4 regions of the Cedecea sp. Ae19-4 genome follow, and region 2 is predicted to be linked to each of the others. Evidence: predicted binding sites of a transcription regulator. Region 2 holds the regulator's gene; each other region holds the start of a gene.
What was found. The regulator CRP, encoded in region 2, controls carbon source genes, mostly activating them, when cyclic AMP is high. The targets are predictions, from matches to a motif close to ATGTGANNNNNNTCACAT.
Positions count from the first base shown of each region.

Region 1: a site for CRP is predicted at 5,389-5,406, ahead of AAIE02_RS01090 (nucleoside-specific channel-forming protein Tsx). Genes of this name have one in related genera too.
Region 3: a site for CRP is predicted at 3,959-3,976, ahead of cytR (DNA-binding transcriptional regulator CytR). Genes of this name have one in related genera too.
Region 4: a site for CRP is predicted at 2,569-2,586, ahead of AAIE02_RS10895 (CidA/LrgA family protein). Genes of this name have one in related genera too.

Region 1 is NZ_JBCHWG010000001.1:238,891-246,825, forward strand. It holds gene yajC (preprotein translocase subunit YajC) at 1-128, shown strand, start outside; gene secD (protein translocase subunit SecD) at 156-2,003, shown strand; gene secF (protein translocase subunit SecF) at 2,014-2,985, shown strand; gene AAIE02_RS01080 (VOC family protein) at 3,118-3,483, shown strand; gene AAIE02_RS01085 (helix-turn-helix transcriptional regulator) at 3,544-4,245, shown strand; gene AAIE02_RS01090 (nucleoside-specific channel-forming protein Tsx) at 4,287-5,141, opposite strand; gene AAIE02_RS01095 (SadB/YajI family lipoprotein) at 5,677-6,237, opposite strand; gene nrdR (transcriptional regulator NrdR) at 6,391-6,840, shown strand; gene ribD (bifunctional diaminohydroxyphosphoribosylaminopyrimidine deaminase/5-amino-6-(5-phosphoribosylamino)uracil reductase RibD) at 6,846-7,935, shown strand, end outside.
Region 2 is NZ_JBCHWG010000004.1:97,308-105,242, reverse strand. It holds gene kefB (glutathione-regulated potassium-efflux system protein KefB) at 1-333, opposite strand, end outside; gene kefG (glutathione-regulated potassium-efflux system ancillary protein KefG) at 333-884, opposite strand; gene AAIE02_RS21515 (ABC transporter ATP-binding protein) at 1,009-2,913, shown strand; gene AAIE02_RS21510 (LysE family translocator) at 2,955-3,557, opposite strand; gene AAIE02_RS21505 (hydrolase) at 3,618-4,634, shown strand; gene AAIE02_RS21500 (YheU family protein) at 4,636-4,854, shown strand; gene AAIE02_RS21495 (phosphoribulokinase) at 4,945-5,814, shown strand; gene AAIE02_RS21490 (OsmC family protein) at 5,851-6,255, opposite strand; gene crp (cAMP-activated global transcriptional regulator CRP) at 6,568-7,200, shown strand; gene AAIE02_RS21480 (YccS/YhfK family putative transporter) at 7,263-7,935, shown strand, end outside.
Region 3 is NZ_JBCHWG010000002.1:387,757-395,691, reverse strand. It holds gene metB (cystathionine gamma-synthase) at 1-539, opposite strand, end outside; gene metJ (met regulon transcriptional regulator MetJ) at 816-1,133, shown strand; gene rpmE (50S ribosomal protein L31) at 1,239-1,454, opposite strand; gene priA (primosomal protein N') at 1,661-3,859, shown strand; gene cytR (DNA-binding transcriptional regulator CytR) at 4,021-5,055, shown strand; gene ftsN (cell division protein FtsN) at 5,145-6,188, shown strand; gene hslV (ATP-dependent protease subunit HslV) at 6,278-6,808, shown strand; gene hslU (ATP-dependent protease ATPase subunit HslU) at 6,818-7,935, shown strand, end outside.
Region 4 is NZ_JBCHWG010000001.1:2,293,870-2,301,804, reverse strand. It holds gene sanA (outer membrane permeability protein SanA) at 1-279, opposite strand, end outside; gene cdd (cytidine deaminase) at 411-1,298, opposite strand; gene AAIE02_RS10900 (CidB/LrgB family autolysis modulator) at 1,427-2,122, opposite strand; gene AAIE02_RS10895 (CidA/LrgA family protein) at 2,119-2,520, opposite strand; gene ldtB (L,D-transpeptidase) at 2,691-3,605, opposite strand; gene AAIE02_RS10885 (ABC-F family ATPase) at 3,844-5,439, shown strand; gene AAIE02_RS10880 (glycoside hydrolase family 31 protein) at 5,554-7,917, opposite strand; gene AAIE02_RS10875 (MFS transporter) at 7,932-7,935, opposite strand, start outside.

The sequences.
Region 1 (7,935 bases), on a different contig from region 2:
TTGGCCGCGTGACCAAAGTAGCTGAAACTGGCTATGTTGCTATCGCGCTGAACGATACCACCGAAGTGGTTATCAAACGTGATTTCGTAGCTGCCGTTCTGCCGAAAGGCACCATGAAGGCGCTGTAATTTTCGTTTTCCCTAAGGGAACTACACGTGTTAAACCGTTATCCTTTGTGGAAGTACATCATGCTGATCGCCGTACTGGCGATTGGCCTGCTGTATGCGCTTCCCAACCTGTATGGTGAGGATCCGGCAGTTCAGTTAACTGGCGTGCGCGGTGCCGCCGCCAGTGAACAAACGCTGATCCAGGTCGAAAACACCTTAAAACAAGAAAATATCACCGCTAAGTCTGTGGCGCTGGAAGAGGGCGCTATTCTCGCTCGCTTCGACTCTACCGATACCCAGCTCCGCGCGCGTGAAGCGTTGATGAGCGTGATGGGCGACAACTATGTCGTGGCGCTTAACCTTGCTCCTGCTACCCCTCGCTGGATGTCGACTATCGGTGCGAACCCGATGAAGCTCGGCCTTGACCTGCGCGGCGGCGTCCACTTCCTGATGGAAGTCGATATGGACACAGCGCTGGGCAAGCTCCAGGAACAAAATATCGATGGCCTGCGCAGCGACCTGCGTGACAAGGGCATTGCTTACACCAACGTGCGTAAAGCCGACAATTACGGCGTAGACATCGTCTTCCGTGATTCAAGCGCGCGCGACTCAGCAAGAGATTACCTCTCCTCCCGCCATCGCGATCTGGTGTTCTCCAACCAGGGGAGCAATACGCTGCGTGCCGTGATGAGCGATGCTCGCCTGAGCGAAGCGCGTGAGTACGCGGTCCAGCAGAACATCAATATCCTGCGTAACCGTGTCAACCAGCTTGGCGTCGCCGAACCACTGGTGCAGCGTCAGGGTGCTGACCGTATCGTGGTTGAGCTGCCGGGTATTCAGGACACCGCGCGTGCCAAAGAAATTCTGGGGGCAACCGCTACGCTGGAATTCCGTCTGGTGAACACCAACGTGGATGCCTCTGCGGCAGCCTCTGGCCGCGTGCCGGGTGACTCCGAAGTGAAGCAGACTCGCGAAGGTCAGCCGGTTGTGCTGTACAAGCGCGTGATTCTGACCGGGGACCACATCACTGACTCCACGTCCAGCATGGATGAATACAACCAGCCTCAGGTAAACATTTCCCTGGACAGCGCTGGCGGTAACATCATGTCTAACTTCACTAAAGACAACATCGGCAAGCCGATGGCAACCCTCTTTGTGGAGTACAAGGACAGCGGTAAGAAAGACGCGAATGGCCGTTCCGTCCTGATGAAAGAAGAAGAAGTTATCAACGTGGCGAACATTCAGTCTCGCCTGGGTAACAGCTTCCGCATCACCGGGATCAGCAACCCGAATGAAGCTCGCCAGCTTTCTCTGCTGCTGCGTGCTGGTGCGCTGATTGCGCCGATTCAGATTGTTGAAGAACGTACCATCGGTCCAACCCTGGGCCTGGAAAACATCAAGCAGGGCCTGGAAGCGTGCCTGGCGGGTCTGGTGGTCTCCATCATCTTCATGGTCTTCTTCTATAAGAAGTTTGGCCTGATTGCGACCTCTGCGCTGCTGGCTAACCTGGTGCTGATTGTGGGGATCATGTCCCTGCTGCCGGGGGCGACGCTGACCATGCCGGGTATTGCGGGTGTCGTCTTAACCCTTGCGGTAGCGGTGGATGCCAACGTACTGATTAACGAACGTATCAAAGAAGAACTGCGAAACGGACGTTCGGTACAGCAGGCAATTGATGAAGGCTACAAAGGCGCGTTCAGCTCCATTTTCGATGCCAACATCACCACGCTTATCAAAGTTATCATCCTGTATGCCGTGGGCACCGGGGCGATCAAAGGGTTTGCTATTACCACCGGTATTGGCGTTGCGACCTCGATGTTTACCGCAATCGTCGGCACCCGTGCCATCGTGAACCTGTTGTACGGCGGCAAACGCATCAACAAGCTGTCTATCTAAGGAGTGCGTTGTGGCACAGGAATATACTGTTGAACAATTGAACCACGGCCGTAAAGTCTATGACTTTATGCGCTGGGACAACTGGGCCTTCGGCATCTCCGGTATCCTGCTGATCCTTTCCGTCGCGATTATCGGCGTGAAAGGCTTCAACTGGGGTCTGGACTTTACCGGCGGTACGGTTATCGAAATCGGGCTGGAAAAACCAGCCGAGCTGGACACCATGCGCGCCGCGCTGCAGAAGGCGGGTTTTGAAGAGCCGCTGGTGCAGAACTTTGGCAGCAGCCGTGACATCATGGTGCGCATGCCACCTGCTAAAGGCGAAACCGGCGGCCAGGTGCTCGGCAGCAAGGTTGTGAGCGTGATTAACGAAGCGACCAGTCAGAATGCGGCAGTGAAGCGTATTGAGTTTGTCGGCCCAAGCGTGGGTGCGGATCTGGCTCAAAACGGTGCGATGGCGCTGCTGGTCGCGCTGCTGTCGATTCTGGTGTACGTTGGGTTCCGCTTCGAGTGGCGTCTGGCTGCCGGTGTGGTTATCAAGCTGGCGCACGACGTGGTAATTACCATGGGCGTGCTGTCGCTGTTCCACATTGAGATTGACCTGACCATCGTCGCGTCGTTGATGTCGGTTATCGGCTACTCGCTGAACGACAGCATCGTGGTTTCGGACCGTATTCGTGAAAACTTCCGCAAGATCCGCCGCGGGACGCCTTACGAGATCTTTAACGTCTCCCTGACCCAGACGCTGCAAAGGACCTTGATCACATCCGGTACCACCTTAGTGGTTATCCTGATGCTGTATCTGTTCGGTGGGGCGCTGCTGAAAGGCTTCTCCCTGACGATGCTTATCGGTGTCACCATCGGTACCGTGTCTTCTATCTACGTAGCCTCTGCGCTGGCGTTGAAACTGGGCATGAAGCGCGAGCACATGCTGCAGCAAAAGGTAGAGAAAGAAGGGGCGGATCAGCCGTCTATTCTGCCGTAATAGCGTTAAGCGTTTGATAAAACCGCAGCCTTCGAGCTGCGGTTTTTTTTCGTCCGGTGTTTTTCTCCTGACAGTATGGTGTCAGGAGGGGGCCAGTAGACTCGTGGTTACTGACAACACAGGAGAAAAACAATGAGCACACTTATCAACTGGTTTGAGATCCCCGTTACCGATATGGCGCGAGCGGTCGCTTTTTACCAACGAGTACTGAACGCTGAATTTCGTCGCGAAACGATAGCCGGCGTGGAGAATGCTGTATTTTCGTATAACCAACCGGCCACCGGTGGTTCTTTAGTGAAAGGGGAGCGGTTTGTGCCTTCTGCGACAGGCGCGGTGATTTATCTTTATACGCCCGATATTGTTAAAGCATTACAGCAGGTAGAGATGGCGGGAGGCCGGCTGGACTTTGGTCCTCAGGTGCTGCCCTATGATATCGGCACGATTGCGTTAATGATCGACAGCGAAGGCAATCGCGTTGGGTTGCATCAGCCTGTTTAAGCCTCAATACTGACGCTAAAGCCTGCCGCTCGGGCAGGCCTTATTTTTTCCGGAACATCCATGAGCCGAAGAGCCGATCGATTATTTCAGATAGTGCAAATCCTACGCGGCAGGCGCCTGACGACGGCTGCACAGCTTGCCGAACGGCTGGAAGTCTCAGAGCGGACTGTCTACCGCGACATTCAGGATCTTTCTCTCTCCGGCGTGCCGATAGAAGGGGAGGCTGGCTGCGGCTATCGCCTGCTGGCCGGGTACGATCTTCCACCGCTGATGCTGACGACCGGAGAGGTGGAGGCGGTGATTGCGGCGTTAAGAATGGTGCAAACCTGGAGCGGAGAAACGCTGGCGAAATCTGCCGAGTCCGTGCATGAGAAGCTTCTCGCAGTGCTCACCCCGGAAAAGCGTCGGGTTGCCGAACGTAGCCGTATAATTTCGCCTAATTTTAACAAGTTTCCGCAGGTGAAAGCCCGGTTCGATCTGTTTCATTCCGCCATCGACAAATGCCAGGTTGTTCATTTGCTGTATGAGGATGAAAAAGGGGAATTGACGGAGCGGGATATTCACCCTCTGGGGCTGTCATTTTGGGGAGAGGTCTGGCTGCTGGTGGCCTGGTGCGAGGCTCGGAATGATTATCGTAGCTTCAGGCTGGATCGCTGCCGGGATATTCATTTAACAGGAAATGTGTTTCAGGAGCGACACGATCGTTCTCTGCAGGCTTTTATTGCCCTTCAGAAGGCCAAAGGTTACCTGCCTGAGAAATAAAAAAACCGGCCAGCGGGCCGGTTTTTTACAAGTGGTGGCGATTAGAAGTTGTAACCGACAACCACGTAGTAGCCGAAGCCGGTCGACTTCACGCGTTCGTTCATGAAGAACGGCTGCTCGCCATCTTTCCACTGGCCGCCGTTATGGAAGTAACGGGCCACGAAGGAGTAGTGCAGGTGATCGTAGTTCAGCGACAGGATGTGGCTGGACGCAACGGAGTTATTGGTACGGTACTGCTCGTTGCCCAGGTCAGAGTCCCAGTCAACGTTGGTGAAACCGATATAGCTCAGCTTACCGCCCCACAGGGAGGTAATCGGCACGAAGTATTTCACCTTGAAGCGGTAGCCATCCCACTCGTTTTCGTTAGACGCACCGTAGTTCTGCCACTGGTACTTGGCATACACGTTCATCGACAGGCTCATTGGCAGGCCGGTATCGATGTCGGTACCCAGACCCATGTACCAGGTGCTCTGGCGATTAGCCTGGTTACGACCCATGTCGTAAATGTAGTTGTTCGCGAAGTACCACTCTTTGAACGGACCAAAGCTCAGGTCGGTCCCGGTCAGCTTGTCGATGGAGAAGCGAGGTTCGATTTCCATAAACAGTGGGGAGCCGTGGTTCCAGATCCCTTTCGCCTGAGTGTTGCCGCCGAAGAAGACTGGCGCATCCACGTAGCCGTAGAAATCGAACCAGTCTTTTTTGGCGAACGCTTCATATTCCAGGTAGGTATCGTTGCGCAGCTGCGGCCCGAAACGGGTGTGATAGCTGCCGACAACGTTAACGCTCTGGTGCCACCAGTCGGAGAGGTATTCGCTGTTTTTTGCTTCTTCTGCGCTGGCAGAGAAAGAGCTGGAAAGTGCCAGAACGGTGCCGGCTGCCAGAATAATTTTTTTCATATTTTTAGCCACTGTTTACGTAATTTTGGTGCGATGCGGATGTGAGATGTCATCCCTGGCCGCCGGTCTCAGGGAAGGACCTTTGCAGCGCGACTATTATAGAAATCCCTGCTCACAAAAATATGTTCTATTTCACATTCTTCTCATATGCGTAATCGATTGCGTTCACGTTTGCGCACATTAAAAACGGCGTGATTGTACCTGCTTCGACAAATTACGCAAACGTATGCCCAGTTGTTACATGTAAGTGTGATATGGATCACTATAAAGACGAGATGATAACAGGGGGTTTGCTTCACATATTGTGCGGGGGGTGTGAAAGAGTGTGACAGGCGCGCCTCGCCGGAAAATGTCTCTTAGCCATCTTTTGCTTTCACATTTTTGCGGATGAGTGGGGTGACTTCAGCCCTCACCCCGGCCCTTTCCCGGAGGGAGAGGGGGAAAACTGCCGATGATTTATTCCCTCTCCCTTTTAGGGAGAGGGTAAGAAGCGAAGCTGTGGTTGAAGCGAGCGCCGGACAAGGGGGCGAAAGAATTATTGCGCGGGTGCTGGCTGTGCGGAAGAAACTGGCTGGATATCATGAACGCGCACAAACCCTAATTGGTCGGGCGTGATGCCGGACAGGCGAAGCGGAATCGACACGTCGCTTGGGGCGAGAATGCTGGCCGGGGCGTCTATGGACTGCGTTTGCACGTTAACTTCCTGGAAACTGTCGGTGGTGCCCTGGATCTGCCCCCATTCTACTTTGCCGCTAAATGCCGGCAGCGGATCGTTGGATTCTCCCTGAATCAGCAGCGTGGCGCGGGTGCCGTTGGCTTCAGCCGCAACGTTTGTCAGCGACATTTTCAGGTTACCTATCTGGCTGTTGAGGCGCGCTGCCGTGTTTGAACCCGGTAGCAGATAAACGCCGCTGGTCGACTTCGCGTTCAGGGCATTCTGCTGGGTCAGCCTCACCGTTTGCTGGCTAAGTTTAGTCATTTCCTGATTTAACGAACCAATTTGACTGCGCATCTGACGCACTTCAGTTTGCTGGGCACAAGCGGTCAGGCTTATCAGGCTTGAAACCAGGATAATTCTTAAGTAAGTCTTTGTCATGGTTAGTTTTTCCTTGCTAAGGTTCGCTGATTTAAGCGTAGTTCTTCGCGCTTGAAAAGTCATATTTGATGTTGCAGTGTCGGCGCTGTCTTTGTACTCCCGCAACTTCGCGGTAAACTATTGTTCATCTTTATAATCCCAGCAGGAAACGCTATGCATTGCCCATTCTGTTTCGCCGTGGACACCAAAGTTATCGACTCTCGCCTGGTGGGTGAAGGTTCCTCCGTGCGCCGTCGGCGCCAGTGTCTGGTCTGTCACGAACGCTTCACGACTTTCGAGGTTGCGGAGCTGGTGATGCCGAGAGTGGTGAAGAGTAATGAGGTGCGCGAGCCGTTTAACGAAGACAAACTGCGCAGCGGCATCCTGAAAGCGCTGGAAAAACGTCCGGTCAATTCTGACGACGTGGAAATGGCCATCAGCCATATTAAGTCGCACCTTCGAGCAACCGGCGAACGCGAAATCCCGAGTAAACTCATCGGTAACCTGGTGATGGAGCAGCTCAAAAAGCTGGATAAAGTCGCCTATATTCGCTTTGCTTCGGTCTACCGTAGCTTTGAAGATATCAAAGAATTTGGTGAAGAAATCGCCCGTTTACAGGATTAATGCCGATGTCCCTTGATGAACAGTTTATGGCTCGAGCGCTTGAGCTGGCTAAGCGCGGGCGTTTTACCACTGCACCGAACCCGAATGTCGGCTGCGTGATAGTTAAAGACGGCAAGATTGTGGGGGAAGGGTTCCACTTTCGCGCCGGTGAACCTCATGCGGAAGTTCACGCTTTGCGCATGGCAGGCGAACAGGCCCGGGGCGCAACGGCCTATGTCACGCTCGAACCCTGCAGCCACCATGGCCGCACGCCACCGTGCTGTGATGCCTTGATTGCCGCAGGCGTTTCTCGCGTGGTGGCCGCCATGCAGGATCCTAACCCGCAGGTTGCCGGCCGGGGCCTCTACCGCTTGCAGCAGGCTGGCATTGAAGTCAGCCACGGCCTGATGATGAACGAAGCTGAAGCGCTGAACCGCGGGTTCCTCAAGCGTATGCGCACGGGTTTTCCATTTATCCAGCTTAAGCTTGGTGCTTCGCTGGACGGCCGTACCGCGATGGCAAGCGGAGAGAGTAAATGGATTACCTCTCCCCAGGCGCGTCGCGATGTGCAGCGCCAGCGTGCGCAAAGTGCCGCGATTCTTTCCAGCGACGCGACCGTAATGGCAGATAACCCGTCATTAACGGTTCGCTGGGATGAGCTGGATAGCGCCAGCCAGGCTATTTATTCCCAACAGGATTTACGTCAGCCGATTCGCATTGTGCTGGATCGTCAAAACCGGGTAACGCCACAGCACCAAATTATTGCCAATCCGGGGCAAACCTGGCTTGCCCGCAGCCAGGCGGATGAACAATCCTGGCCGGAGGACGTCGAGCAACTGCTGGTGCCTGAACATAATGGGCATCTTGATTTGGTCGTGTTAATGATGCAGCTTGGCAAACGCCAGGTGAATTCTGTCTGGGTTGAGGCCGGGGCAACGCTTGCCGGGGCGCTGTTGCAGGCAGGCCTGGTGGATGAGCTGATTGTCTATGTCGCACCTAAATTATTAGGCAATGATGCCCGCGGTTTGTGCGAGCTTCCTGGCCTTGAAAAACTTGCTGATGCGCCGGCGTTCAGCTTTAGCGAAGTCCGCCAGGTTGGCCCCGATTTGTGCCTGC
Region 2 (7,935 bases):
AAAATTCGTCAGCATCAGCAGGCCCGCGAGCACCACCGCGCTGAGAATCACCTGCGCCGCCCCAACGCCAAAGATAGAGCGCCTCAGTTGCCATAGCTTCGACGGATTCAGCTCCAGCCCGATGATAAACATCAGGAACACCACGCCCAGTTCGGAGAAATGCAGGATTTCATCAACATCGCTGATAAACCCTAAGCCCCAGGGGCCAATAGCGATACCTGCCAGCAAATAGCCCAGCACGGCGCCGATGCCTAAACGTGCGGCAACCGGGACAGCAACAACCGCCGCGAAGAGAAACAACACCCCCGCCAACAGTAAATCAGAACCTTCCATCAGCGGCCTCCCATCGGCAACGGATTCGCCAGCCACTCACCATAAGCTTTCGCGTGGCTTTGCAGCTCCGGCTTAGACTGGCGGCGAGCCCAGTAAACGATAATCGGCATCAGCCAGTGCATCTTGCACATCGCCGCGGTGAGCTCAAAAGGTCGTAAAATTTCGGTTAAGGGGAAGCGGTTATAGCCGTCATAGCGATAGGCCCCTTCCGGCTCGCCGGTGGTGATCACACTGCGCCAGTACTTTCCCGCCAGCGCGTTGCCTCCGATGCCGCTGGCAAAGTCCCGGCTTAGGACGCGATCCATCCACTCTTTCAGCAACGCAGGGCAGCTGTAGGTATAAAGAGGGTGTTGAAAAACAATGACATCGTGCTCCAGCAGCAATGACTGTTCGTGATAAATATCGATAAAGAAATCGGGATAGTGCGCGTAGAGATCGTGCACGGTCACATTTTCAAGCTGCAGAGCCGGCTGAAGCAAAACCCGGTTAGCCACCGAGTCCTGGGATTCCGGATGGGCATACAGCAGCAAAACTTTCGGCGGCTGCGACATCATTACCCTCCAGGGCGTCGTCATAGTCATTATTTTGGGCTACCATGCAGCCCGACCTGTTGCCCAGGCGACATGTTAACGAATTACAATGACAATTTAACATACTCTGAACATACGGCGCTTTATGATTGTTTTCTCCTCGTTACAAATTCGTCGCGGCACCCGCGTTCTGCTGGATAACGCCACCGCCACCATCAACCCCGGGCAAAAAGTCGGCCTGGTGGGTAAAAACGGCTGTGGAAAATCCACGCTGCTGGCGTTGCTGAAAAACGAGATAAGCGCCGATGGCGGGAGCGCAAGCTTTCCCGGCAACTGGCAGCTTGCCTGGGTGAATCAGGAAACACCAGCCCTTGCGATGCCGGCGATAGAGTATGTGATCGACGGCGACCGTGAATTCCGCAAGCTGGAAGCCGAGCTAGACGTCGCCAACGAACGCAACGACGGTCACGCCATTGCGCTGGTTCACGGCAAGCTGGACGCGGTCGATGCGTGGACCATTCGCTCACGCGCCTCCAGCCTGCTGCACGGTCTGGGCTTCAGCAATGAACAGCTGGAACGCCCGGTAAGCGATTTCTCGGGCGGCTGGCGCATGCGTCTTAACCTTGCCCAGGCGCTCATTTGCCGTTCCGACCTGCTGCTGCTCGATGAACCAACCAACCACCTCGATCTGGACGCGGTCATCTGGCTGGAGCGCTGGCTGAAAAGCTACCAGGGTACCCTGATTCTTATCTCTCACGACCGGGACTTCCTCGATCCGGTGGTCGATAAAATTATCCACATCGAACAGGAAAATATGTTCGAGTACACCGGCAACTATTCGTCATTTGAGATCCAGCGCGCAACTCGCCTGTCTCAACAGCAGTCGATGTACGAAAGCCAGCAGCAAAAAGTGGCCCACCTGCAAAGCTTTATCGATCGCTTTAAAGCTAAAGCGTCCAAAGCCAAGCAGGCGCAGAGCCGCGTGAAAATGTTGGAGCGCATGGAGCTGATTGCCCCGGCTCACGTCGATAACCCGTTTCACTTCAGCTTCCGTGCGCCAGAAAACCTTCCCAATCCACTGCTGAGGATGGAAAAGGTCAGCGCAGGCTACGGTGAGCGAGTGATCCTCAACTCCATCAAGCTGAACCTTGTTCCTGGCTCGCGTATTGGCCTGCTGGGCCGAAACGGGGCGGGGAAATCCACGTTAATCAAACTGCTGGCCGGTGAATTGCAGCCGCTGCAGGGTGACATTGGCCTGGCCAAAGGCATCAAGCTCGGCTACTTCGCCCAGCATCAGTTGGAATACCTGCGCGCCGATGAATCGCCGCTTCAGCATCTGGCTCGTATTGCCCCACGCGAGCTGGAACAGCAATTGCGTGACTATCTGGGCGGCTTTGGTTTCCAGGGCGATAAAGTCACGGAACAAACGGCGCGTTTCTCCGGCGGTGAAAAAGCCCGGCTGGTGCTGGCGCTGATTGTCTGGCAGCGCCCTAACCTGCTGCTGCTCGATGAACCGACGAACCACCTCGATCTCGACATGCGCCAGGCGCTGACCGAAGCGCTAATCGACTTTGAGGGCGCGCTGGTTGTGGTTTCGCACGACCGCCACCTGCTGCGCTCCACCACGGACGATCTCTACCTGGTGCACGACGGCAAAGTGGAAGCTTTCGATGGCGACCTCGAGGATTACCAACAGTGGCTGAGCGACCTGCAAAAACAGGAGAATCAGCCCGCGGAATCAGCGAAAGATAACGCCAACAGCGCCCAGGCCCGCAAGGACCAGAAGCGCCGTGAAGCCGAACTTCGCACCCAAACTCAGCCGCTGCGCAAGCAAATTACCCAGCTTGAAAAGCAGATGGAAAAGCTGAACGCTCAGCTTGCAGAAGTAGAAGAGAAGCTGGCAGACAGCGCTATCTACGACCAGAGCCGTAAAGCCGAGATGAACGAATGCCTGCAAACGCAGGTAAAAGTGAAGTCGGCGCTGGAAGAGTGCGAGATGGAATGGCTGGATATTCAGGAACAGCTTGAACAGATGCTGCAGGCCGACTAAACGCGAACGTTTCCCTCTCCTCGCGAGGAGAGGGTTTGCCCTCAACGCCAGATAAGCAGCACGCAGGCGGCGGTTAACACGCCCATGCTGACGTTGAAAATAGCCCAGGAGCGACGGCTGCGCAGGAACAGGCCAATCAGGCTGCCAAAGGCTATCCAGATAACCCCGGCCACAATGTTCACCAGCGCAATCCCTACGCTAATCATCGCCACGGAATGCAGGTAGGCTGCGCCCGCCAGGCTGAAACTGGCTACCGCACCCAGCGCCATCAGCCACGCTTTAGGGTTAATCACCTGCAGCAGGCCACCTTGCCAGAAAGGTACCGGAGACGGCGGGGCCGCATCCGTTTCCAGGCGCTCGTATTTCGCGGTGCCAATTTTCCAGGCTAGCCACAAAAGGTAAACGCTCCCGGCAATCTTCAGGATAAGGTGCAGAGCGGGGTAAAGTAGGATTAAGCTGCCTACGCCGAAGGCAACAAGCACTAAAATGCACTGCATCCCAAGCATGATGCCAATCATCAGCGGCAGGCTGCGGAAGAAACCGTAATTCGCCCCGGATGCGGTAAGTAGCGTATTATTAGGGCCAGGTGTGATGGCGGCGACCCAGAGAAAGCCCAGCATCGAAAGAAAAAGCGTTAAGTCCATGAATTGGGTGCTCCACACCCGAAGAATAATTAGCGAACTAAACGAAACTAACAGTGTGATATGGCCAGTACAAGTCCTTTAGAATTGAATATTCATCATGATGAAGGTGACGATTTCCGCCCGATGCGCGGACTCAGTAACCCGCATCTGCAAACCATGATCCCACGTTTGATTCGTCGTCGAATCAATTTCAAACCCCACTGGCAGCGGCTGGATATGCCGGACGGGGATTTCGTCGATCTTGCGTGGAGCGAAGATCCGCAAACCGCTATGCACAAACCTCGCCTGGTCGTGTTTCACGGACTCGAAGGCAGCCTCCACAGCCCGTATGCTCACGGTATGATAGAAGCGGCGAAAAAACGCGGCTGGCTGGGCGTGGTGATGCATTTTCGCGGCTGCAGCGGCGTGCCGAACCGTAAAGAACGCATTTATCACTCCGGCGAAACCGAAGACGGTACTTACTTCCTCGAATGGTTAAACCAGCGCTACGGTGAAGTCCCCACCGCCGCAGTTGGTTTTTCGCTGGGTGGGAACATGCTCGCCTGCCTGATGGCAAAACAGGGCGCTGCCTGCACGCTGAAAGCCGGCGTGATTGTTTCCGCCCCGCTGATGCTTGAGCAGTGTTGCTACCACATGGAGCAGGGCTTCTCGCGCGTCTATCAGCATTACCTGCTGAATCTGCTGAAGAAAAATGCCGCCCGTAAGCTGAAGAGCTACCCTGGCTCGCTGCCAATCGACCTCCGCAAGCTGAAAAACCTGCGCCGCATTCGCGAGTTCGATGACTTAATTACCTCGAAGATCCATGGCTTTGCCGACGCGCTGGACTACTATCGCCAGTGCAGCGCCATGCCGCTTTTACCGGAAATTGCCGCTCCGACGCTGATTATTCACGCCAAAGACGACCCGTTTATGGATCACCACGTCATCCCGGATCGCGAAACGCTGCCGCCCAATATCCACTACCAGCTCACGACTTACGGCGGCCACGTTGGCTTTGTCGGCGGGACTCTGCTGCGCCCACAGATGTGGCTTGAGCAGCGCATTCCCGACTGGCTAACCCGCTTCCTGGACCACTGAAATGATCATTCCCTGGCAAGATCTCGACCCTGAAACGCTCGACAATTTGATTGAATCTTTTGTATTACGGGAAGGCACCGATTATGGTGAGCAGGAGCGCTCGCTGACGCAAAAAGTCGCCGACGTGAAGCGCCAGTTACAAAGCGGCGAGGCCGTGCTGGTTTGGTCTGAACTCCATGAAACGGTGAACATTATGCCGCGCGGGCAGTTTCGCGGCTGACCGCTGACTGGCAGGGTGATCTATACTGGCTGAAAAGTATAACAAGCAGATACAGATCTCTTTTCCGATCCCTCACGGAGTTTTCACCCTATGTCAGCCAAACACCCGGTTATTGCGGTCACAGGTTCCAGCGGCGCCGGCACCACGACCACCAGTCTCGCTTTCCGCAAGATTTTCCAACAGCTCAACCTGCGCGCCGCTGAAGTTGAAGGCGACAGTTTCCACCGCTATACCCGCCCGGAAATGGACATGGCTATCCGCAAAGCACGCGATGCTGGCCGCCATATTAGTTACTTTGGGCCAGACGCCAACGACTTCGGGTTACTGGAACGAACCTTTATCGAATACGGCCAGACCGGCAAAGGGCAAGCGCGTAAATACCTGCATACCTACGATGAAGCGGTGCCGTGGAACCAGGTGCCGGGCACTTTTACGCCCTGGCAGCCGCTCCCGGAGCCCACTGACGTCCTGTTTTACGAAGGCCTGCACGGCGGTGTAGTCACCCCTCAACATAACGTCGCCGACTGCGTCGATTTACTGGTAGGCGTGGTGCCCATCGTTAACCTGGAATGGATTCAGAAACTGGTGCGCGATACCAGCGAACGCGGCCATTCACGGGAAGCGGTGATGGATTCCGTAGTGCGCTCCATGGACGATTACATCAACTTCATTACGCCGCAGTTCTCACGTACCCATATCAACTTCCAGCGCGTTCCGACGGTAGACACCTCTAACCCGTTTGCCGCGCGAGCCATTCCGTCGCTGGACGAAAGCTTCGTGGTCATTCACTTCCGTGGGCTGGACGACATCGACTTCCCTTATCTGCTGGCGATGTTGCAGGGGTCGTTTATCTCCCACATCAATACATTGGTGGTACCGGGCGGGAAAATGGGGCTGGCGATGGAGCTGATCATGGCCCCGCTGGTGCAGCGGCTGGCGGAAGGCAGGAAAATTGCCTGATGGCGTAAGGGCGGTCTGTATACCGCCCTTTTCTACTTAGGCTTCAATAATTTCGTAGCTGTGGCTAATCTCTGCGGCTTTCTCCAGCATCAACGTCACCGAGCAATATTTCTCTGCGGTCAGCTCAACGGCGCGGGCAACCGCACTTTCTTTCAGCTCTTTCCCGGTCACAACAAAATGCAAATGAATGCGGGTAAACAGACGAGGTGCTTCTTCACGACGTTCGGAAGTCAGTTTCACCTCACAATTCGTCACATCATGGCGGCCTTTTTGCAGAATCGACACCACGTCAATTGAGCTACAACCGCCCGCGGCCATCAGCAGCATTTCCATCGGGCTTGGCGCTTTATCCCCGGAGTTCCCGTCCATCAGAACTTGGTGGCCAGAAGCGGATTCGCCGAGGAAGGTCATGCCTTCCACCCATTTAACACGTGCCTGCATTTTACCTACTCCCGTAATAAAAATTTCTTTCAGATTACGCGTCTACGTGAAAACTGGCAACGTAAGGCGATCCAGGTCATGCTGAAACGAGACAATACAAGACACTAACCAAAAGCTATGCTAAAACAATCCGGATGCTGCTGCGATACAGAGACGTTTATGCCGTAAGCAGAGGAAACGACTAATTACAGGCCGCAGGGTTAACCTGCCCGCCAGCTCCCAGGGCTTGGGAAAATTTCACGATTGCAACGCCAGACAAGAGGTTCCGCGTCTTGTCTTTGGTAGCCAGTTTATAACAGAGGATAACCGCGCATGGTGCTTGGCAAACCGCAAACAGACCCGACTCTCGAATGGTTCTTGTCTCATTGCCACATTCATAAGTATCCGTCGAAGAGCACGCTGATTCACCAGGGTGAAAAGGCGGAGACGCTGTACTACATCGTCAAAGGCTCCGTAGCTGTTCTGATTAAAGATGAAGAAGGCAAGGAGATGATCCTTTCTTATCTGAATCAGGGTGATTTCATTGGTGAATTAGGTTTGTTCGAAGAAGGCCAGGAGCGTAGCGCCTGGGTTCGCGCCAAGTCAGCCTGTGAAGTAGCTGAAATTTCCTATAAAAAATTCCGTCAGCTGATTCAGGTCAACCCGGACATCCTGATGCGCCTTTCTTCCCAGATGGCGCGCCGCCTGCAGGTAACTTCTGAGAAAGTAGGCAACCTCGCCTTCCTCGACGTGACCGGCCGCATTGCTCAGACGCTGCTGAACCTGGCTAAACAGCCGGATGCCATGACCCACCCGGACGGGATGCAAATCAAAATCACCCGCCAGGAAATCGGTCAGATCGTGGGCTGCTCCCGCGAAACCGTTGGCCGTATTCTGAAAATGCTGGAAGATCAGAACCTCATTTCCGCCCACGGTAAAACGATTGTCGTTTACGGCACCCGTTAATTAGCCCTTATAAAGGCGTGTCGCTTCGGTAACACGCCTTTTTTGTCTCTACAATTCAGGCTATGTGGAAGAGATTAATTTACCACCCGGAAGTTAACTACGCGCTGCGGCAAACGCTGGTGCTGTGTCTTCCCGTGGCTGTCGGCCTGCTGCTTGGCAACCTGCAAAACGGTCTGCTCTTCTCGTTAGTTCCCGCCTGCTGCAACATTGCCGGGCTGGACACGCCGCACAAGCGCTTCTTCAAACGATTGATCATCGGCGGCAGCCTGTTCGCTCTCAGCAGCCTTATCCTGCAGCTTCTGCTGCTTTACACCCACATCCCGCTCCCGGCGATATTGATCGTCATGGCTCTGCTGCTCGGCGTGACGGCAGAAATCAGCTCACTTCACGCCCGTCTGCTGCCCGCATCGCTGATCGCCGCTATTTTTACGCTCAGCATGGCCGGGAATATGCCGATCTGGAAGCCCATGGTACTCTATATCTTCGGCACCATCTGGTACGGCGCCTTCAACTGGTTCTGGTTCCGGCTATGGCGTGAACAACCGCTCAGGGAGTCGCTCAGCCTGCTGTACCGCCAGTTGGCAGATTACTGCGAAGCAAAGTACAGCCTGCTGACCCAGCATACCGACCCGGAAAAAGCGCTGCCGCCGCTGCTGGCCCGCCAGCAAAAAGCCGTCGACCTGATCACTACCTGCTACCAGCAGCTGCATATGCTATCGGCCAACCAGCAAAACG
Region 3 (7,935 bases), on a different contig from region 2:
GCCGGGCTCAGGAAGGTGTTATCCACCACGCTAATCGCACCCGCTTCACGCGATGCGGCACAGATTTTCGCAATATCCACGACGCGCAACAATGGGTTACTTGGACTTTCTACCAGTACCAGCTTTGGTTTTTCCGCCAGCGCAGAGTTTAAAGCCTCTTCATCATTCTGATCGACGAATAAAACGCGGTAAGCCCCACGTTTTGCCAGACTATCGAACAGGCGGTAGCTGCCACCATAGCAGTCGTGAGGCGCCACCAGCAGGTCGCCAGGTTTCAGGAATACGGTGGTGACCAGATGAATGGCCGACATGCCGGTATTGGTCATTACTGCCCCAGCCCCGCCTTCCAGCTCCGCTAACGCCCGCTGTACTACGTCGCGCGTTGGGTTACCCCGGCGTGAATAATCATGGGCACGCGGTTCATTAAAGCCGGTAAAGTTATAGGTACTGGACAGGTGAATAGGTGGAACGACGCAGCCGTATTGCTCGTCATCATTCAAACCGCTACGAACTGCGATGGTTGCCTGTTTACGCGTCATGGTGTGCCCGATCCTTGCTGGTCGAATAAAAGTCAGGCCTCAGAGTAAACAACCGCAATATAGACGTCAATACATCTGGACATCTAAACCTCTTTGCGTATAGATTGAGCAAAAGGCAAATAGCCGTTAAAATTATGCGTTTTAGAGTGTATATGTCTGAGTTTCGCGCTCAGGAAAGGGTTATCCTGTGCTGTACACTAAAAGAGATAATCGTCAACGCCGCGGATTTACCCGGCTTTGGCACGTTTTCATAGATTAAGAGGATTAAGGTATCTCATGGCTGAATGGAGCGGCGAATATATCAGCCCCTACGCTGAGCACGGTAAGAAGAGTGAACAAGTAAAGAAAATTACGGTTTCCATTCCTCTGAAAGTGTTGAAGATCCTCACCGACGAGCGCACGCGTCGCCAGGTGAATAACCTGCGTCATGCGACCAACAGTGAATTGCTGTGTGAAGCTTTTTTGCACGCCTTCACCGGCCAGCCGCTGCCGAACGATGCTGACCTGCGTAAAGAGCGCAGCGATGAAATCCCGGAAGATGCGAAGGTCATTATGCGTGAACTGGGGATCGATCCGGATACGTGGGAATATTAAGATCTGATGTTAAGGCGTCTGCGGGCGCCTTTTCTTATTGCGTTACCGGATAACAGACACAAAAAAGGCGCCTTCAGGCGCCTTTCTCTTTCCAGAGTGCGAAACTTATTTCTTCGCGCCTGGTACGCTGAAGCGCTTGTTGAAGCGATCAACACGGCCGCCGGTAGCAACATCACGCTGTTTACCAGTGTAGAACGGGTGGCACTGACCACATACGTCCAGGTTCAGATCGTGACCTACGGTGGAGCGGATCTTGATAACATTACCGCAAGAGCAGTTTGCAGTAATTTCTTCGTATTTAGGATGGATATCTTTTTTCATGGTAAACCTCGGTAAAGGCCGCGTCGCTCTTCCAGCCCTAACGCCAGACACCACGCGATGTTAATAAATTAGGTTTTTTGATACCAAAACTGCGCATCAAAGGCGGCGAATCATACAGAAATTGCTCACCCGGTGCAAACTGATCCGCAATTTTGCAAGCGCTCAGTGTACACTAATACGTCATTTTTTTCAGCCTGGATGCTTTCATGCCCGTAGCCCACGTTGCACTGCCGGTTCCGCTGGCCCGTACCTTCGACTATCTGCTGCCAGAAGGCGTGCAGGTTAGCGCAGGCTGCCGCGTACAGGTGCCGTTTGGCAAGCAACGCGAAGCTGTCGGTATCGTCATGTCGGTCAGCCAGTCGAGCGATCTGCCGCTGGAAAAACTCAAGCCCGTTGGTGAAGTTCTCGATGGGCGCTCGCTGTTCACGCCGTCACTCTGGCGCGTGCTGCTGTGGGCTGCGGAGTATTATCATCACCCGATTGGCGAAGTGCTCTTTCACGCTCTGCCAATTCTTCTTCGCCAGGGGAAACCTGCGCACCATGCTCCGCTCTGGTACTGGTTTGCTACGGAAGAAGGAAAAGCCGTTGATCTGAACAGTCTCAAACGCGCGCCTAAACAGCAGCAGGCACTGGCGGCGCTGCGGCACAATATCGTCTGGCGGCATCAAATCGGCGAGCTGGAAATCAGTGAGCCGGGGTTACAGGCGCTGAGAACAAAAGGCCTGTGTGATTTAAAAAGCGCGGCGCCTGCGGAAGAAGACTGGCGGGCAAGCTATGCCGTTGCCGGTGAGCGGCTGAGACTGAATACGGAACAGGCCACCGCCGTGGGGGCTATCCACAGCGAATCTGACCATTTCTCCGCCTGGCTGCTCGCCGGCATCACCGGCTCCGGCAAAACTGAGGTTTACCTCAGTGTGCTTGAAAATGTGCTGGCGCAGGGCAAGCAGGCTTTAGTGCTGGTGCCCGAAATTGGCCTGACTCCGCAAACTATCGCCCGCTTCCGGGAGCGTTTTAACGCGCCGGTTGAAGTCCTGCACTCCGGGCTGAATGACAGTGAAAGGCTCAGCGTGTGGCTAAAAGCACGCAGCGGTGAGGCGGCCATCGTCATTGGTACTCGTTCTTCTCTGTTCACGCCGTTCTGCCGTCTCGGCGTCATCGTCATCGATGAGGAACATGACAGCTCCTATAAACAGCAAGAAGGCTGGCGCTATCACGCTCGCGATTTAGCCGTTTACCGGGCGCATGCCGAAAACATTCCGATCATTCTCGGCTCGGCAACGCCAGCATTAGAAACTCTGCACAATGTTCAGGTGGGAAAATATCGCCAGCTACGCCTGACTAAACGTGCCGGAAACGCACGCCCGGCTCACCAGCAGGTTATCGACCTGAAAGGGCAGCAGCTCAAAGCCGGCTTAGCCCCTGCACTGCTCAAAAAGATAGGCGAGCATCTTGCCGCAGATAACCAGGTGATCCTTTTCCTTAACCGCCGCGGCTTCGCACCTGCCCTGCTCTGCCACGAATGCGGCTGGATTGCGGAATGCGCACGGTGCGATCATTACTACACGCTGCACCAGGGCCAGCGCCATCTGCGTTGCCACCATTGCGACAGCCAGCGCGCGATCCCGCAGCAGTGCCCGCAGTGCGGCTCCACGCATCTGGTTCCGGTGGGAATGGGGACCGAACAGCTTGAACACAGCCTTGAGCCGCTGTTCCCGAACGTACCGATTTCCCGCATCGACCGCGATACCACCAGCCGCAAAGGCGCACTGGAACAGCAGCTGGCCGAAGTGCACCGGGGTGGCGCGAGAATTCTTATCGGCACACAAATGCTGGCTAAAGGGCACCACTTCCCTGATGTCACGCTGGTCGCCTTACTCGACGTAGACGGCGCGCTTTTCTCCGCAGATTTCCGTGCCGCCGAACGCTTTGCCCAGCTCTACGTCCAGGTTTCTGGTCGAGCGGGGCGAGCCGGTAAGCAAGGTGAAGTCCTGCTGCAAACGCACCATCCTGAACACCCTTTGCTGCAAACTCTGCTGACCAAAGGCTACGATGCGTTTTCCAGCCAGGCATTGAGCGAGCGCCAAACGGTATTTTTGCCGCCGTACACCAGCCATGTATTGATTCGGGCCGAAGATCAGAACAACCACCAGGCCCCGCTATTTTTGCAGCAATTGCGTAATCTGCTGGAGGCCAGCCCGCTGCGCGATGAGCAGCTCTGGATCATGGGGCCAGTTCCCTCGCTGCAGCCCAAACGCGGCGGGCGTTTTCGCTGGCAAATCTTGTTGCAGCATCCATCGCGCGGGCGCCTGCAAAAACTGGTCAGCCATTCACTCACGCTGATCAACACGCTCCCCGAAGCCCGGAAAGTGAAATGGATGCTGGATGTTGACCCTATCGACGGGTAGCACAATCGGGCTGGTTATGCGAAGCCGATCGAAAAATCTAATACTCATCACATTTCTTGTGAAAAATTTGTAACCGCTTACAGCCAACTTCTGCTAAGAATGTGATGACTGTCAGACACACAGGAGTGTTGACGATAGCGGCGTGCATGTGAGGAGAAGAAGTGAAGCCGAAGAAACCGGTGGTGAATGCCACCATGAAAGATGTCGCCGTGCAGGCAAAAGTGTCTACTGCAACGGTATCCCGCGCCTTAATGAACCCGGACAAAGTTTCACAAAGTACCCGTAATCGCGTGGAACAGGCGGCGATTGAAGTGGGGTATTTGCCTCATTCTCTGGGGCGTAACATCAAACGCAGCGAATCACGCACTATTCTGGTCATCGTGCCGGATATCTGCGATCCGTTTTTCAGCGAAATCATTCGCGGTATTGAAGTTACCGCAGCTTCACACGGCTATCTCGTGCTGATTGGCGATTGCGCCCACCAAAATCAGCAGGAAAAAACTTTCATCGACCTGATCATCACCAAACAAATTGATGGCATGCTGCTGCTGGGCTCACGCCTGCCGTTTGACGCCAGCAAAGAAGAGCAACGCAATCTGCCGCCGATGGTCATGGCCAATGAGTTTGCCCCTGAGCTGGAACTGCCCACGGTGCATATCGACAATCTGACCGCCGCCTTTAACGCCGTTTACTATCTGCAAGAGCTCGGGCATCAGCGCATTGCCTGTATTGCCGGGCCTGAAGAAATGCCGCTTTGCCATTATCGCTTACAGGGATACGTTCAGGCGCTTCGCCGCAACGGCATCGTCGTCGATCCTCACTATATTGCGCGCGGTGATTTTACCTATGAAGCAGGCGCCGCAGCGCTGGCACAGCTTATTGCCCTGCCCGAACCCCCAACCGCCATTTTCTGCCATAGCGACGTGATGGCGCTAGGGGCGCTGTCTCAGGCAAAGCGCAGCGGGCTTAAAGTCCCGGAAGATTTATCGATTATGGGCTTCGACGATATTGCCCTGTCGCAGTTCTGTGACCCGCCCCTCACCACCGTCGCACAACCCCGTTTCGATATTGGTAAGGAAGCTATGCTGCTATTGCTGGACAACATGAACGGCCAAAACGTTAACAGCGGCTCACGCCTGCTGGACTGCGATCTTATTGAGCGAGGCAGCACTGCCGCGCCCGGCAGCAGAAATTGAGCCGTTTTTAAGACTGCATAAACTGGTCAAAGCCCCGCCCCTTAAGTAACATGGCGGACTGATAAACGAATAAAGACAGCGAAACGATAGTGGCACAACGAGATTATGTAAGCCGCGGGCAATCGGCAGGGACGCGGCGCAAAAAAAGTACACCCCGCAAAAAGCAACGTAGTCTGCCCTCCGTCTCTCCAACGATGGTTGCCATTGCGGCCGCAGTCGTGGTGGCCTTTGTCGGCGCTCTTTACTTTATTACTCACCATAAGAAAGAAGAGATTGACGCGCTCCCTGGCCACAAAGTGACCGGCAATGGCCTGCCGCCAAAACCGGAAGAGCGCTGGCGTTACATTAAAGAGCTGGAAAACCGCCAGCCTGGCGTACGTGCGCCTACCGAACCGACAGCCGGCGGCGAAGTCATGAATCAAAGCCAGCTAACCAACGAACAGCGCCAGTTGCTGGAGCAAATGCAGGCGGATATGCGCCAGCAGCCTACGCAGCTGAATGAAGTCCCGTGGAATGAGCAAACCCCTGCCCAGCGCCAGCAAACGCTGCAGCGCCAGAAACAGATTGTGCAGCAAACTCAGCCTGTGCAACAGCAGCAGTGGAACACGCAGACGCAGCAGCCTCGCGTTCAGCAGCGTGTAGCGGAACAGCCATACCAGCAGCCGCGTAACACGCAACAAACCACGCAGCCTTATCAACAGCCAAAAACTGTGCCGCAGCAACAGCCGAAAACCTCTACGGCAAATAATCAGCAGCCGTATCAGGATCTGCTGCAAACGCCACCGCACAGCCAGCAAAAAGCGCCACAGCAAACCAAACCGGCTCAGCGTGAAGCTCAGCCTGCACCAATTACGCGTGAGCCAGAAGTGGCTAAGCAGGCTCCTGCTGCTCAGGAGAAAAAGGATGAAAAACGCTGGATGGTGCAGTGTGGTTCATTTAAAGGCAGCGAGCAGGCGGAAACCGTTCGTGCTCAGCTGGCGTTTGAAGGCTTTGACTCCCGCATTACCACCAATAACGGCTGGAACCGCGTCGTTATTGGGCCAATCAAAGGTAAAGACAATGCCGATGGCACCATCAATCGGCTGAAGATGGCTGGACATACCAGCTGTATTCGTCTTGCCGCCGGGGGTTGAAACCCCAAAATTGCCCCCCATTTATAATGGCATTAGGCCCTGCGCACCGCGCAGGGCTCCTGTTTAGCTGATGCAAAAGGGGTCCGATCGTGACAACAATAGTAAGTGTACGTCGTAACGGCCATGTGGTTATTGCCGGCGATGGCCAGGCCACGCTGGGTAATACCGTCATGAAAGGTAACGTCAAAAAAGTACGTCGCCTGTACAACGATAAAGTGATCGCGGGTTTTGCCGGCGGTACTGCGGATGCCTTCACGCTGTTCGAACTGTTTGAGCGCAAGCTGGAAATGCATCAGGGTCACCTGGTGAAAGCCGCCGTTGAGCTGGCGAAAGACTGGCGTACCGACCGCATGCTGCGCAAGCTTGAAGCGCTGCTGGCCGTGGCCGACGAAAGCGCGTCGCTGATCATCACCGGTAACGGGGACGTCATCCAGCCTGAAAACGATCTGATTGCCATTGGCTCCGGCGGCCCGTACGCCCAGGCCGCAGCCCGTGCCCTTCTGGAAAATACCGAAATGGGCGCGCGCGATATCGCTGTGAAAGCGTTGGATATTGCAGGTGATATCTGCGTTTATACCAACCACTTCCATACCATCGAAGAATTACCGTCTAAAGCGTAAGGATCTCCCATGTCTGAAATGACCCCACGCGAAATTGTTAGCGAGCTGAATAAACACATTATCGGCCAGGACAACGCTAAGCGCTCCGTCGCTATCGCCTTACGTAACCGCTGGCGCCGTATGCAGCTTGATGAAGAGCTGCGCCATGAAGTTACCCCTAAAAACATTCTGATGATCGGCCCAACCGGCGTGGGTAAAACCGAAATTGCCCGCCGCCTGGCAAAACTGGCCAACGCGCCGTTCATCAAAGTTGAAGCGACCAAATTCACCGAAGTCGGCTATGTGGGCAAAGAAGTGGACTCCATTATCCGCGATCTGACCGATGCCGCAGTCAAAATGGTGCGCATGCAGTCTATCGAGAAGAACCGCTACCGCGCTGAAGAAATGGCCGAAGAGCGTATTCTCGACGTGCTGATCCCACCGGCGAAGAACAACTGGGGTCAGGCGGAAGCCCAGCAGGAGCCATCGGCTGCTCGCCAGTCGTTCCGCAAGAAACTGCGCGAAGGCCAACTGGATGATAAAGAGATCGAAATCGATCTCGCCGCTGCACCGATGGGTGTAGAAATCATGGCACCTCCTGGCATGGAAGAGATGACCAGCCAGCTGCAATCCATGTTCCAGAACCTGGGCGGCCAGAAGCAAAAGCCACGCAAGCTGAAAATCAAAGATGCGATGAAGCTGCTGGTGGAAGAAGAAGCGGCGAAGCTGGTGAATCCGGAAGAGCTGAAGCAGGACGCCATCGACGCAGTTGAGCAGCACGGGATCGTGTTTATCGACGAAATCGACAAAATTTGTAAGCGCGGCGGCAACAGCTCCGGCCCGGATGTGTCCCGCGAAGGCGTACAGCGTGACCTGCTGCCGCTGGTAGAAGGCTGCACCGTATCCACCAAGCACGGCATGGTAAAAACTGACCACATCCTGTTTATCGCTTCCGGCGCGTTCCAGGTTGCGAGCCCGTCAGACCTGATTCCTGAGCTGCAGGGGCGTTTGCCTATCCGCGTTGAGCTGCAGGCGCTGACCGTAGACGATTTCGAGCGCATCCTGACCGAACCTAACGCCTCCGTGACCGTACAGTACAAAGCGCTGATGGCAACTGAAGGCGTGAACATCGACTTTACCGAGGACGG
Region 4 (7,935 bases), on a different contig from region 2:
CTGCGCGTTATCGCCGCTGAGCAGCAGGTAGTTCACCTTGCCGCTGTTGTAGGCGTTCAGCGCGCCCTGAATACGGTACAGGTAATACTGATTGATGACGCCGGTGCGGTAATACTTGGCGGTGCCGAGCACTACACCCACCTGGCGATAGGGCAAGTCCTGCAGTTCATCGTAGACGTAGGGGGCGGTTTTCCAGCTGATCCAGCGGTCGAGCCCGAGCGCAGCCGCCAGCATTAAGCCGATAACAATAAGCAGGCTGTAAAACACGCGCTTCAACATGGACTTGCAGACTCATTCGCGGGGTGAAATTTCATCCAAGGCTACTTTACCCGGCCCTCAAGAGCAAGAAACGCGGGTTCAGTTGGGGCAAATTTCAACAATGCGAGTGTGGGTACACCCGCAACGGAGAATTATTGAGCAATATTAACACGCTCAACGGCTTCACAGCCCAGCGCTTTCAGCGTGGCGGAGGTGGCATCCCACTGCAGCAGCGGCGCATCGATTTTTTCTGCCAGCACGGCGCGCTTAATTTGTGGGTAGTCGTAACCATTCAGAGAAAGCAGGTTCAGCGCGGCCTGCAGCGGCGGAAGGGAAGGGTTAAACGCAGCGTTTTCCGCATAGCATCCGGTGAAGATTTTCCCGTCGACCATTTCCAGCGCAACGCCTGCCGGGGCTTGACTGTAAGGCGCATGACTGCGGTTAGCCGCGGTTATTGCCGCCTGGGTCAGGGCATCCCCTTTCAGCGCAAAACCGTGGTTTTCTTCATCCAGCAGCAGCGTTTTGATGTCCAGGTCGCGCGGGCCAAAGGCATCCGGCAGATATTCACCCAGAGTGGAAGGCATGCGGCCAGGCAGATGAATACCCAGCGCGGTGCCGCTGTTCAGTTCATTCATAAACTGACGGCAGTGACCGCAGGGCGTGTAGTTGACGGTGATATCAACCAGGCCTTTTTCGCCGCGCATCCACGCGTGGGTAATGGCGCTTTGTTCGGCGTGCACGGTTTGCTGCATGGTGGCACCCAGAAACTCCATGTTGCCGCCAAAATAGAGATTCCCGCTGACGCCTCGCGCGACGGCGCCGACGTTAAAATGAGAGAGGTCTGCGCGGGCACAGGCTGCGGCCAGCGGCAACAGAGCGAAAGCCAGGTCTTGGCCACCCAGCCCGGTTTGATGTTTTAGCGCTTCAACTTCGGCTGCGGTAAACATAGCCGGGAAGTGGTCGTCGGCAAGCAGGGGTTGCAAAGCGGTTTGCAGCGCGGCGGGGAGTTGCACAACGGCGGCATCAAAACGTGAACGCATGTTAAAGCCTCATCAAAGGTAACGGAAACGTAGTTTACGGATCTGTACCGGCCAAATATGTGATCTAGTTCTAATTGTTTATGCAACTTATGAAAACAAATCTGAAAGTGCGCGATCTCTCGCAAGCTTTAGCCGAAAAGCTTCAGCAGTACCGGGAATAAAAACGGAGCGATAAGCGACGTCATGACCCCGCAAATCACCAGCGCCAGCGAGCTAAAAGCCCCTTCCTGGAAGTCCAGTTCCGCACAGCGAGCGGTGCCGAGCGCGTGGGAAGCGGTACCCATTGCCAGCCCGCGTGAGGCTTTGGTATTGATGCGCATCATGTTCAGCAGCGTGTGGCCAAATACCGCGCCAAGAATACCGACGAAGATAACGCAGACGGCGCTGATAGCCGGGATACCACCAATGCCGCCGCCAACCGCCATTGCAATTGGCGTGGTGACGGATTTTGGCAAGACCGAAGCGGCAATTTCCGGGGACGCCCCCATCAATAATGCAATAGAGGTGCCGGTGGACATCGCCACCATGCTGCCAATAAAGCAGATGGTAATAATGGATTTCCAGCGGGCGCGAATCTGGTGTATTTGCTCATAGAGCGGGAAGGCCAGGGCTACAACGGCGGGCTGCAGCAGGTCGTTGAGCACTTCGCTGCCTTTAAAATAGTGGTCGTAAGGAATGCCGGTCAGCAGCAAAAAAGGAATGATCACCACCATGCAAACCAGCAGCGGGTTCAGCAGCGGGGATTTCAACCGGGCGGCCAGCTTGCGGGCGGCAAAAAACACCACCAGCGTTAACGGTAAAGACCACCATATAAAGTGCATCATTTTTTCTCTGCCTCGCCTTCACCAATCACTTTTCTTTCACCGTGTACCAGATGTGAGCTCCAGCTCACGATAACCAGCACCACCAGCGTGCTGATCAAACAGGATACCACCACCGGGCCAAACTGGGCTTTCAGCACGTCGTAATACTGCATCACGCCCACGCCAATAGGGACGAACAGAAGGGCCATATAGCGAATCAGCAAATGGCAGCTGGGTTTTACCCACTTCGCCGGCAGGATCTGCAGCGACAGCAGCACAAACAAAATCAGCATGCCGATAATGCTGCCGGGAATGACGATAGGCAGTAAAGAGGCGACAAAAATACCGGCGTATAAACACAGGTAAATTAAGACAAAAGCGCGAAGATACTGCCAGATTATCGTGAACGAGTTGCGCATGGAGGTTACCCTTTAAGAAACGCATTCATCATACAATTAAACTCAAAATTGTGCTATCCATCACATCATGAATTATCAGCATAACAAACATTCCCTGCGTGAAGGTTGTCGGGCGGATTTCGGGCAATAAAAAAGCGGCCCGGAGGCCGCTATTTTGCAAACTGCTGGACTTAGTTCAGACGAACCGGCATCCCGGAACGGTTCTGAATCGCCTGGTCAACAACGGTGGTGTCAACGTCGGACTGAGCGGTCACCTGCTGAACGCTGCTGGTCAGTTTAATCGGCACGATTTCATCGGAGTTGAACTGCGCTTCAGTGGTGGAAAGCGGGTTGTGAACTTCGATGTAGCGGCTGCCGTCTGGCTCGGTGGTGGCTTTTACCGGCTCATCAATGAATTGAACGCGGGTGCCAACCGGCACGTTGTCGAACAGGAACTTGATGTCTTCGTTACGCAGACGCACGCAGCCGTGGCTTACGCGCAGACCGATACCGAAGTTGGCGTTGGTGCCGTGAATCGCATACAGGTTACCGATGTACAGCGCGTACAGGCCCATTGGGTTGTCCGGGCCAGCGGGAACAACGGCTGGCAGCGGCGTACCGGCTGCGGCGTATTCCGCATGCATTTTCGCCGTCGGGGTCCAGGTTGGGCCATTTTTCTTACGCTCTACCTTGGTGGTCCAGTTGATCGGGGTATCTTTCCCCAGCTGGCCGATACCGATTGGCAGCACGATCACCGTGTTGGTGCCTTTCGGGTAATAGTAGAGGCGCATTTCGGCACTGTTGATCACAATCCCTTCATGCACGGTGTCCGGCAGGATCAACTGCTGAGGGATGTTCAGAATGGTGCCGGCTTTTGGCAGGTACGGGTCAATGCCTGGGTTAGCTTCCAGCATGTTAGACAGACCCATCTGGTACTGTGCGGCATACTCTTCCAGCGGCGCGGTGCTGCCTTCAGGAATAGTGATAACCTGGTTTTCACCAACCAGGCGGCTGCCGTTAGTCGGTAACGGATAAGTCACGGCGGAAGCAGAGAAAGACGCGACAGCCACAAAAGCCAGTAAAAGCGAGCGTAATTTCATATTCATGTTATGCGAGTGTTATGCCAGACGGGCCAGCTAGTGAGTGTTCATGGACGATTCAGCCGCGCATTATATGTGCATTACATTCATCTGGGAAATCAGATGTGGATGAAATCACAATTTTTTCACACTGATTAACTATTGTACGGTGAAGATGCGGGGCGACCCTTTATCATAGTTATGGCATAATGTGGCCGAAATCACATTCCAAAATCTCGACAACTTATTTCTCCAGGACATACCAGTGCTTGTATCCAGCAACGTTACCATGCAGTTTGGCAGCAAACCGCTGTTCGAAAATATCTCCGTTAAATTTGGCGGCGGCAACCGTTACGGCCTGATTGGCGCGAACGGAAGCGGCAAATCCACGTTCATGAAAATCCTCGGCGGGGACTTAGAGCCAACGCTTGGCAACGTTTCTCTCGACCCAAACGAGCGTATCGGTAAGCTGCGTCAGGATCAGTTCGCCTTCGAAAAATTCACCGTACTCGACACCGTTATCATGGGCCACGGCGAACTGTGGGAAGTGAAGCAGGAACGCGACCGCATTTATGCCCTGCCTGAGATGAGCGAAGAAGACGGTTACAAAGTTGCCGACCTCGAAGTGAAATACGGCGAGATGGACGGCTACACCGCAGAAGCACGTGCCGGTGAATTGCTGCTTGGCGTGGGCATTCCGCTGGAGCAGCACTACGGCCCGATGAGCGAAGTTGCTCCAGGCTGGAAGCTGCGCGTGCTGCTGGCGCAGGCGCTGTTCTCTAACCCGGACCTCCTGCTGCTCGACGAACCAACGAACAACCTGGACATCGACACCATCCGTTGGCTGGAGCAGACGCTGAACGAACGCGACAGCACCATGATCATTATCTCGCACGACCGTCACTTCCTGAATATGGTCTGCACCCATATGGCTGACTTGGACTACGGCGAGCTGCGCGTTTACCCTGGCAACTACGACGAGTACATGACGGCGGCAACTCAGGCTCGCGAGCGCCTGCTGGCGGACAACGCGAAGAAGAAAGCGCAGATTGCAGACCTGCAATCCTTCGTTAGCCGCTTTAGCGCCAACGCCTCCAAATCTCGCCAGGCCACCTCCCGTGCCCGTCAGATTGATAAAATCAAGCTGGATGAAGTGAAGGCGTCCAGCCGTCAGAACCCGTTCATCCGCTTCGAGCAGGATAAGAAACTGTTCCGTAACGCCCTTGAAGTTGAAGCTGTGACCAAAGGGTTCGAGAACGGCCCGCTGTTTAAAAACTTCAACCTGCTGCTGGAAGTGGGCGAGAAGATTGCCATTTTGGGTGCCAACGGCGTGGGTAAATCTACCATGCTGAAAACCCTGGTCGGCGAGCTGACCCCGGAAAACGGCAGCGTGAAGTGGTCTGAAAATGCTCAGATTGGCTACTACGCCCAGGATCATGAATACGAGTTCGAAAACGATCTGACCGTCTTTGACTGGATGAGCCAGTGGAAGCAGGAAGGCGACGACGAACAGGCGGTGCGCAGCATCCTGGGTCGTCTACTGTTCAGCCAGGACGACATCAAGAAGCCGGCCAAAGTCCTTTCCGGGGGCGAGAAGGGCCGTATGCTGTTCGGCAAGCTGATGATGGAAAAACCAAACATCCTGATCATGGATGAACCAACGAACCACCTGGATATGGAATCCATCGAGTCGCTGAACATGGCGCTGGAAATGTACCAGGGGACGCTGATCTTCGTTTCCCACGACCGTGAGTTTGTTAGCTCGCTGGCAACCCGCGTGCTGGAAATTACCCCAGAGCGCGTGATTGACTTCACCGGCGGCTACGAAGATTACCTGCGTAGCAAAGGAATCGACGGGTAATTTTACCCTCACCCTAACCCTCTCCCTAAAAGGGAGAGGGAATAGATTATGTACTGTTCTGCCCTGTTGTTTTCCCCCTCGCCCCTTTGGGGAGAGGGCCGGGGTGAGGGGCAATTACAGCCCCCATACCTCGCATTCCACGCCGTTCACCAGCAATCGACGCCTTTCTCCCTCAGGCAAAGACAGCTTAATCTCGCGCCACGCGGGCAAATAATCCCCCTTGCGGCTAAAGGCCACGTTAATCTCGTTGGCTGAGCAGGTTATTTCCCAGCTAAGCCAGAGCGCGTTGCCTTCTTTATAGCCCCAGGATTCTCCGTCATCCTCAAACAACACGCCGTGGGACGTCCCGGTGCCCTGCAGCGGGTAAATTTTTATCTCACGAACGGTATCGTCCTGCGGGGAAACGTAGCTGATGCGTTCGCTGTGAGGCAGAGCCGCACCGGCGCGAACCAGCAATGGCAAACGCTCAAGCGGGGCGGGCAGGGTGATGGTCTGGCCGCCGCTAAACCACTGGCCGGAATAATAGTCGTACCAGCCGTGCTCATTGGCCGGCAGCCATAAAGTACGTTCGCGTTGTCCTGGTTCCACCACGCTTGCCACCAGAAGATCCCGGCCCAGCAGGAACTCATCGCATTCATCAAACGTCTTCACGTCATGTTCATGGTCGAGGAACGTCGGCCTCAGCATGGGTTCATCATCCGCGTGTGCCTGCCACAGCAGCGTGTAGAAATAGGGCAGCAGGCGATAACGCAGCTCAATGGCGCTGCGGATGGCCGGAGTCACCGCCGGATACATCCAGGGTTCGTTCACTGTGTGGTCATCATTCCACGAATGGATGGTGAAGCGCGGGTGCATCACGCCGTTCTGAACCCAGCGCACGAAAAGCTCGGCGTCAGGTTTGTCGCCCGAAAAACCGCCAACGTCATGCCCGACGTTAAACAGGCCGGACAGGCTCATGCCGACGCCCATCCGCGTGTTGTAACGCAGCGTATCCCAGCTGGTGCGGTTGTCGCCGCTCCACGTCTGGACGTAGCGCTGCATCCCGGCGCAACCGGAACGGGAAATCAGATATGGGCGTTTTTCCGGGGAAAATTTCTGCTGAGCCTCCATCGAAGCGCGCATCATCAGCAGCGGCATGACCGGGCGAATATGTTTGATGGCTATCGGCTGGCCAAAGCCGTGACAGCGCGCTTCCCCGTCCCACACTTCGTATTCGTTGTTGTCGTTCCAGGTGGAGCCAATGCCCATTTCCAGCAGCTGTGTGGTGACGCCAGCCTGCCACCACTTCACCGTGGCCGGGTTGGTGAAGTCCAGATGAGAGCCTTCATCGTCCCAGAAGCTGGAGTGTTCCGGCGCATCGGATTCCGAATCTTTGATAAACAGCCCGTCTTTGGCAACCTCCTCATAACGCGGATGATCCTGCAGCAGACAAGGCTTGATGTTGGCCGCAAGCCGGATCCCGGCCGCCATAAACGCCTGGCTCATCACCTTCGGCTGCGGCACCTTTTCATAATTCCAGTTAAACACGTAGCGTTTGTTATTGATGGAGGTGTAGCCCGACGAAAGCTGGAATGAGTCGCACGGAATCGCGTGCTGCTGGCTCAGCCGAATAAAGTTCATCAGCTGATTTTGGGCGTCGGGTGCGTCGGTGTAATGCATCGTTGAGCCGCTGTAGCCGAGGCTCCATTTTGGCCCGAAGAAGGTTTTCCCGGTCAGGCGCACGAAGGCCTTGGTGACGTCCAGCACGCGCGGGCCGAGAAACAGGTAATAGTCCAGATCGCCGGCTTCTGCCTGCCAGCGGCGATAGGCCAGATGATAGTTGTCTATCTCGTTGCCCAGATCCAGCCAGCAGCTGCTCAGGTTGTCATAGAACAGGCCAAAGCTGACGTCGTCCCGGCGCGTAATGGTGAAGGGAATATGCTTGTAAAGCGGGTCGGTCGACACCGCGTTATAGCCCATTGCGTCCAGATTACGCATCTCATAGCGCCTGCCGGTGCGGTTAAGCGGCCCGGCTTTTTCACCCAGCCCGTAAAAGCGCTCCCCGGCAAAGCGCCGCTGATAGTGTGCCACGCCATCGCCGTGAGCGTTAAGCTGGTAGGCGCTGGTGGGGCGATCGCAGGCGAGGGGCAGCCATTCGCCCTGGGCGGATTTGTATTCCCACTCCAGATAAAGCGGCTGACGCACGGTCACGCGCAGGCTTTCGCTACTGATAATGAGCCTATCCGATTGCTGTTCCAGCGTGAAGCCGGGCAGGGTAAACCCGGCGTGACTTTCGCGGTCGCGCCCCTCCCACGGGACATCCTGCTGCGGGGCGATGCTCCAGGTGCGGTCCAGCGCCAGGCCCTGTTGACGTTTAATCAGCACGCGAAACAGCTTATCTTCCAGCACATACAGGTGCAGCGAATGCTTGCCGTCGAGGGTCAGGATAACCTGGCTGTCATCTTGTTTTGCGAGCGTCCAGTTCTTAAGTGTTTTCATGAGAGACCATCCATTCAG